Regions from separate parts of the Aeromicrobium sp. CF3.5 genome, predicted to be linked through region 1. Evidence: predicted binding sites of a transcription regulator. Region 1 holds the regulator's gene; the other holds the start of a gene.
What was found. The regulator HrcA, encoded in region 1, represses chaperone genes, less so after heat shock. The targets are predictions, from matches to a motif close to TTGGCACTCGNNNNNNNCGAGTGCCAA.

Region 1 (3,414 bases):
GAGGACGTTCGCCCGCCCCGACACCGTGTCGGCGATGCGCGACTCCTTGGACCCCGGTACCAGGTGATCGACCAGCACGCCGAGCCGGCGGTCTGCAGTGGGGCCGAACTCCTTGACGGCGCCGGCGAGGTCGTCGATGCCCCCGAGGTACTCCACGGCCACGCCCTCGACCCGGAGGTCGTCGCCCCACACCTTTTCGACCAGCTCGGCGTCGTGGCGACCCTCGACCCAGATGCGGCTCGGTAGCGCCACCCTGGCCCGGGCGTCGTGCACCGCGGTCGATCCCGAGGCCGTGCGGGTGGGACGGCGCTGAGCCCGCGGAGGAGTGACGAGCCGCACCGGCTTGCCCTCCAGGAGGAACCCCGGCCCGAGCGGGAACGAGCGTCGCTTGAGGTGACGATCCTCCAGCACCACGATGCCGTTCTCCAGCATCACCAGCTCGCCACAGAACCCGGTCTCCGCGTCCTCGATGATCAGACCCAGATCGGCCGCATGATCGGTGGTGCGCCCGTTCTTGGGCTTGCGCCAGTCACCGGACAACACATCGGGCCCGTAGCGGTCAGCCATGGAGGCTCCCTCCGTGGAGGTGAGCCAGCAGCTCCTGGTGGAACGCCTCGAGCCGTTCGCGATCGATGGCGCCGTGGCTCGTCTCGACCGTGGTGGTGGCGGTCATGAGGCCCAGCACGAGGTCGATCGTCACGGGCCACGCCGGGGCCACCTGGGTCGGCGCCGGATCGTAGAGATCGCCGATGGCGACCAGATCGCGGTCGGGCACCACCAGCACCAGCTCTCCGCCACGGGGCCCGTCGCCGAGATGGGTGACCTCCACGTACAGGTCGCCCAGATCACCGGCCCACACCGATTCGAGGTCACCGCCGCGCGACGTGTGCACGAGGTCGGTGCCGTCGTCGAGTGTGATCTTGGTCGGGTTGTAGGTGAGGGTTCGCTCGCCACCCGTGATCACGACAGACATCTCGCTAGACTGGCACTTGCCCTGCACGAGTGCCAGACAACACGCCCGACGAGGGGCCGCTCAACCAGCAGCACGATCCCCAGCGGAGGTGAATCATGTCCGACGAACGTCGGCTCGACGTCCTGCGCGCGATCGTCGAGGACTACGTCGCCACCCATGAACCCGTGGGCTCGCGCTCCCTGCTCGAGCGCCACCAGCTCGGCGTCTCGCCAGCCACCATCCGTGGCGACATGGCCGTGCTCGAGGACGAGGGATACATCACCGCGCCGCACACCAGCGCCGGCCGCATCCCCACCGACAAGGGCTACCGGGTCTTCGTCGACCGGCTGGCCACCGTCAAGCCGCTGTCCGCGCCCGAGCGGCGCGCGATCGAGACGTTCCTCGGCGGAGCGGTCGACGTCGAGGATGTCGTGCAGCGCAGCGTCAAGGTGCTCGCGCAGCTGACGCAGCAAGTCGCGATCGTGCAGTACCCGTCGCTGACCCGGTCCTCGGTGCGGCACATCGAGATCGTCCCGATGGAGTCCGCCCGCGTCCTCCTGGTGGTCATCACCAGCAGCGGTCGCGTCGAGCAGCGTCTCGTCGAGCTGGTCGAGGCCCCCGACGACAACCTCCTCGCCGAGCTGCGCCGACGCATCGTCGGCGCCACGGTCGGCGAGCGTCTGCCCGAGGCCTCGCTGCGACTGGCCGAGCTGATCGACACCTTCCGTCCCGAGCACCGCCCCGTCGTCACGGCGATCGTGACCACGCTGACCCAGACCTTCTCCAACGAGCGCTCCGATGCGCGCATCGCGATCGGCGGCACGGCCAACCTGGCCCGTTTCGGTGCCGACTTCGACGGCTCCATCAAGCCGGTCCTCGAAGCACTCGAGGAACAGGTCGTGCTGCTCAAGCTGCTCGGAGAGGCCACCGGTGGACTCTCGGTGAGCATCGGGCACGAGACTGGGTACGAGGGACTGTCCGCGGCCACGGTCGTGGCGACCCCCTACGGCAGCGAGGCGCAGGCACTTGCCACACTCGGGACAGTGGGTCCCACGCGCATGGACTACCCCTCGACGATGGCGGCAGTTGCCGCGGTGTCGCGCTACGTGGGCGGAATCCTGACCGAGCACTGGACGCCCGATCCCTGACGATCCTGCAACGATGCACCTGCACCACCTGACTTCTGTGACGAACACTGGACTGGACTGAGATGGCTACCGATTACTACGACACCCTCGGCGTGAGCCGTGAGGCCACCGCTGACGAGCTGAAGAAGGCATACCGCCGCCTCGCCCGGCAGTGGCACCCCGACGTCAACGACGCGCCCGAAGCAGCCGATCGCTTCAAGGAGGTGACGGTGGCCTACGAGGTGCTGTCCGATCCGCAGAAGCGTTCGGTCTTCGACCGCGGCGGCGACCCCATGGGCGGCGGCGGAGGCAGCGCCGGATACGGCCAGGGCTTCAGCTTCGACGACATCATGGACGCCTTCTTCGGCCAGAACGCCGGAGGTGGAGGCCGGGGACCGCGCTCGCGCACCCAACGCGGACAGGATGCTCTGCTGCGCCTCAACGTCGACCTCGGCGAAGCCGTGTTCGGCGTCGATCACGATCTCAAGGTCGACACGGCCGTCGTGTGCACCACGTGCGAGGGCAGCGGCGCCGCCGAGGGCTCCGAGCCGGTCACCTGCCGCACCTGTCATGGTCACGGCGACGTCCAGCAGGTGCAGCGCTCGCTGCTGGGCGACATCCGCACGTCTCGTCCGTGCCCCGCCTGCCGGGGGTTCGGCACGACGATCCCCGAACCGTGCTCGGAGTGCTCGGGCGAGGGACGCGTCCGTTCGCGGCGCACCATCTCGGTGTCGATCCCGGCCGGAGTCGACCAAGGCACGCGCATCCAGCTGTCCGGCGAAGGTGAGGTGGGGCCCGGTGGTGGTCCCGCGGGCGATCTGTACCTCGAGGTCAACGTGGCCGATCACCCGGTGTTCAACCGTCAGGGCGACCAGCTGCACTGCCAGGTCACCCTGCCCATGACGGCGGCGGCGCTCGGCGCGCACCTCGACCTGCCGACCCTCGACGACGACGAGGTCGCCATCGAGGTCCCGGCCGGCACCCAGTCCGGACACGTCGTGCACATCAAGGGACAGGGCGTTCCGCGGCTGCGCGGTCCGGGCCGAGGCGACCTGCTGGTGCAGGTCGTCGTGGAGACGCCCGACCACCTCGATGCGCGCCAGAACGAGCTGCTCACCGAGCTGGCCCAGCTGCGCGGCGAGGACCGCCCCCAGGCCGTGCTCGACCCGCAGCACCAGTCGGTGTTCGGCAAGATCAAGAACGCCTTCCGCTGAGCGCGGCTCCTTCGTCGCAGCGGCGCGCAGCTCGTTCCTCGCTGCTCCAGCCGTTCGTTCCTCACGGCTGCTGCGCTTCGCGCAGGCGCCTGCCTCGCTGCGCTCGGCCCTTGGTCGCCGC
Region 2 (3,414 bases), 310 kb from region 1:
CGTTGGCGCTCGTCACGATGTCCAGCAGAGCCTGGTCCGCCCCCGACTCCCACTGCTCGGGCGATTCTCCGAGGTCCGCATTCAGGTCCATGGGTTCACATCTTGGACTAGTGGGGTGTGACGAGGTAGGCGCGGCCGGCTCCCTGGACCCGCGTCATGATGATCAGGGCCTTCTCCGGACCCTTGAGCTTGAGACGCTTGATGAGCTGATCGGGAACGATCTCGACGCCGCGCTTCTTGACGGTCAGCGTGCCGACGTGTCGAGCCTGCAGCGCAGCCTTGAGCGGTTTTTCGCGGAACGGTAGCTCCTCGACCGCGGTGAAACCCCGGCCGAAGGGGGTCGTCTGCTGGGTCTCGGTGCTGACGTAGGCGATGTGCGGGTCGGGCAACCAGCCGTCGACGGTGGCCGCGAACTCGCCGACCAGGCCGGCGCGGATCACCGCGTCGTCCGGCTCGTACAGGTGTGCGCCGACCGGGGCGATCGCCGCCGGCTCGCCGGTCTCGACGAGGGTCGCTCCGGCGGGCAGCACGCTCGCGCGTCGCGTCGTGCTCGCGAAGGGCCCACCCCACAGGGCGGCCTCGACCAGGTCGCCTCCGTCACTGACCCACTCGGCCTCGACTCCCGGGGGGACGTCGTCGTGCGCCAGGCCCGGCATCACCTTGACGACACAGCGACCGGCCAGCTGTTCTCGCACCCAGTCCCATGGCGGCTGGAGGTCCGCGGTGCCGAAGGTGCGTCCGCGTGCATCGCGACGAGCCGGATCGATGAAGGCCACCTCGTCGTCGGCGATCACCACTGTCTCGGCGTCACCGACCTCGACCGTGCCCTCGAGTCCGGCGGCTGCGAGATTGGCCCGCGCGATCGCGGCGCGCACGGGATCGCGTTCGATGCCCCGCACCCGGAGTCCTGCTCGCCCCAAGGCCAGCAGATCTCCGCCGATGCCGCACCCGAGATCGACCACCGCGACCGCTCCGCTGGCGGCCAGCCGATGGGCCCGGTGATCGGCCACCGAAGATCGAGTCGACTGCTCCAGTGCGTCGTGGGTGAAGAACAGATCGCGTGCCAGCGGCCCGAACTTGGCCACGGCCTTGCCGCGCAGGTGGTTCTGCGTCACGGCAGCTGCCACGAGATCGGACGCGTACGTACGGCGCAACCGCGTGCCGAGCCCCAGATCGCTCTCGACCCCGGCCCGCTCGGCGATCTCGTCGAGCAACGCCCGCCCGGAGGGCGTCAACAACTCCTCGAACGTCTCCACCTCCACCAGGCCAGTCTCCCAGCGCAACCCCCGACGTCATCAGCGGGCCGAGCGAAGCGAGGCAAGACGTCCCGGGCGAAGCACGGGTGAGCGGCGGAGCCGCGGGGCGGCGAAGCCGCCAGGATTAGCACTCTCTCTCGTCGAGTGCCAGCGGCGTGCTAGATTTTGAAGCGGCGAGATCCTCGCCCATCCGTCCATGTTCCACGCTGAAAGGGGAGGTCGACATCGTGTCGGTCACCATCAAGCCACTCGAAGATCGTCTGGTCATCCAGGCCGCCGAGGCAGAGCAGACCACTGCATCCGGACTCGTCATTCCGGACACTGCCAAGGAGAAGCCGCAGGAGGGCACCGTCGTCGCCGTCGGGCCCGGTCGCATTGACGACAACGGCAACCGCGTCCCGCTCGACATCGCTGTCGGCGACAAGGTGCTGTTCAGCAAGTACGGCGGCACCGAGGTCAAGCACGGCGGTGAGGACTACCTGATCCTCGCGTCGCGCGACGTTCTCGCCATCGTCTCCTGACGCCTCGCCCCGATCCTCCGCTCAGCGTTCCAGCTGAGGGGGGAAGGGTCGGGGCGCGTCGTTTTTCCATTCACCGTTTCGCAAAGGACTGCGCATGCCCAAGATCCTGGAATTCGACGAGCAGGCACGCCGCGCGCTCGAGCGCGGTGTCGACAAGCTCGCAGACACCGTCAAGGTGACGCTCGGCCCCAAGGGCCGCTACGTCGTCCTGGACAAGAAGTGGGGCGCCCCCACGATCACCAACGACGGTGTCACCGTCGCTCGCGACATCGAGCTCGACGACCCGTTCGAGAACCTCGGCGCCCAGCTGGCCAAGGAAGTCGCCACCAAGACCAACGACGTCGCCGGTGACGGAACCACCACCGCGACCGTCCTGGCCCAGGCCATGGTCCACGAGGGACTGCGCGCCGTCGCGGCCGGCTCGAACCCGGTCGGCCTGAAGAAGGGCATCGAGGCCGCCGTGGCAGCTGTCACCGACAAGCTGCACGAGATGGCCCGCGACGTCGACGACATCAAGGACATGACCGATGTCGCGACCGTCTCCTCGCGTGACGGCGTCATCGGCGCCCTCATCGCCGAGGCGTTCGACAAGGTCGGCAAGGACGGCGTGATCACCGTCGAGGAGTCCAACACCATGGGCACCGAGCTGGAGTTCACCGAGGGCATGCAGTTCGACAAGGGCTACCTGTCGCCGTACATGGTCACCGACACCGAGCGCATGGAGACGGTCCTCGACGACCCGTACATCCTGGTCCACCAGGGCAAGATCTCGGCCATCGCCGACCTGCTGCCCGTGCTGGAGAAGGTCGTGCAGGCCGGCAAGGCGCTGTTCATCATCGCCGAGGACATCGAGGGCGAAGCGCTCTCGACCCTGGTCGTCAACAAGATGAAGGGCACCTTCACCTCGGCTGCCGTCAAGGCTCCGGCCTTCGGTGACCGCCGCAAGGCCATGTTGCAGGACATCGCCACCCTCACGGGTGCCGAGGTCGTCACCCCCGATGTCGGGCTCAAGCTCGAGACCATCGGGCTCGAGGAGCTGGGTACCGCCCGTCGCGTCGTCGTGACGAAGGACAACACGACGATCATCGACGGCGGCGGCGAGGCCGACCAGGTCGAGGGCCGCGTCGACCAGATCAAGAACGAGATCGCCAACACCGACTCGGACTGGGACCGCGAGAAGCTGCAGGAGCGACTGGCCAAGCTGGCCGGTGGCGTCTGCGTGATCAAGGTCGGCGCAGCCACCGAGGTCGAGCTCAAGGAGAAGAAGCACCGCATCGAGGACGCCGTCTCGGCGACTCGCGCGGCAATCGAGGAGGGCATCGTCGCCGGTGGCGGCAGCGCACTGGTGCACGCGGTCTCGATCCTTGAAGGGGATCTGGGCCTGAGCGGGGACGAAGCTACTGGGGTACGCATCGTGCGCCTCGGCGCCGACGCCCCGCTGGAGTGGATCGCCCGCAACGGCGGCGTCTCCGGTGAGGTCGTGGTCAACAAGGTTCGCGAGAGCGGCGAGGGCTACAACGCGGCCACGGGTCAGTACGGCGACCTCGTGTCGCAGGGAGTGCTCGACCCGGTCAAGGTCACGCGCTCCGCGCTGGCCAACGCCGCCTCGATCGCAGCGATGCTGCTGACGACCGAGA

Region 2: groES (co-chaperone GroES) is a predicted target of HrcA. The motif match lies at 1,381-1,407, and genes of this name have one in related genera.

Annotation. Positions count from the first base shown of each region.
Region 1 covers NZ_JBIMEZ010000002.1:34,125-37,538, reverse strand. The annotation lists gene ACHAA3_RS03760 (DUF3097 domain-containing protein) at 1-567, opposite strand, end outside; gene ACHAA3_RS03755 (hypothetical protein) at 560-973, opposite strand; gene hrcA (heat-inducible transcriptional repressor HrcA) at 1,069-2,100, shown strand; gene dnaJ (molecular chaperone DnaJ) at 2,163-3,293, shown strand.
Region 2 covers NZ_JBIMEZ010000002.1:347,210-350,623, reverse strand. The annotation lists gene ACHAA3_RS05245 (5-oxoprolinase subunit PxpA) at 1-91, opposite strand, end outside; gene ACHAA3_RS05240 (THUMP-like domain-containing protein) at 108-1,262, opposite strand; gene groES (co-chaperone GroES) at 1,484-1,777, shown strand; gene groL (chaperonin GroEL) at 1,872-3,414, shown strand, end outside.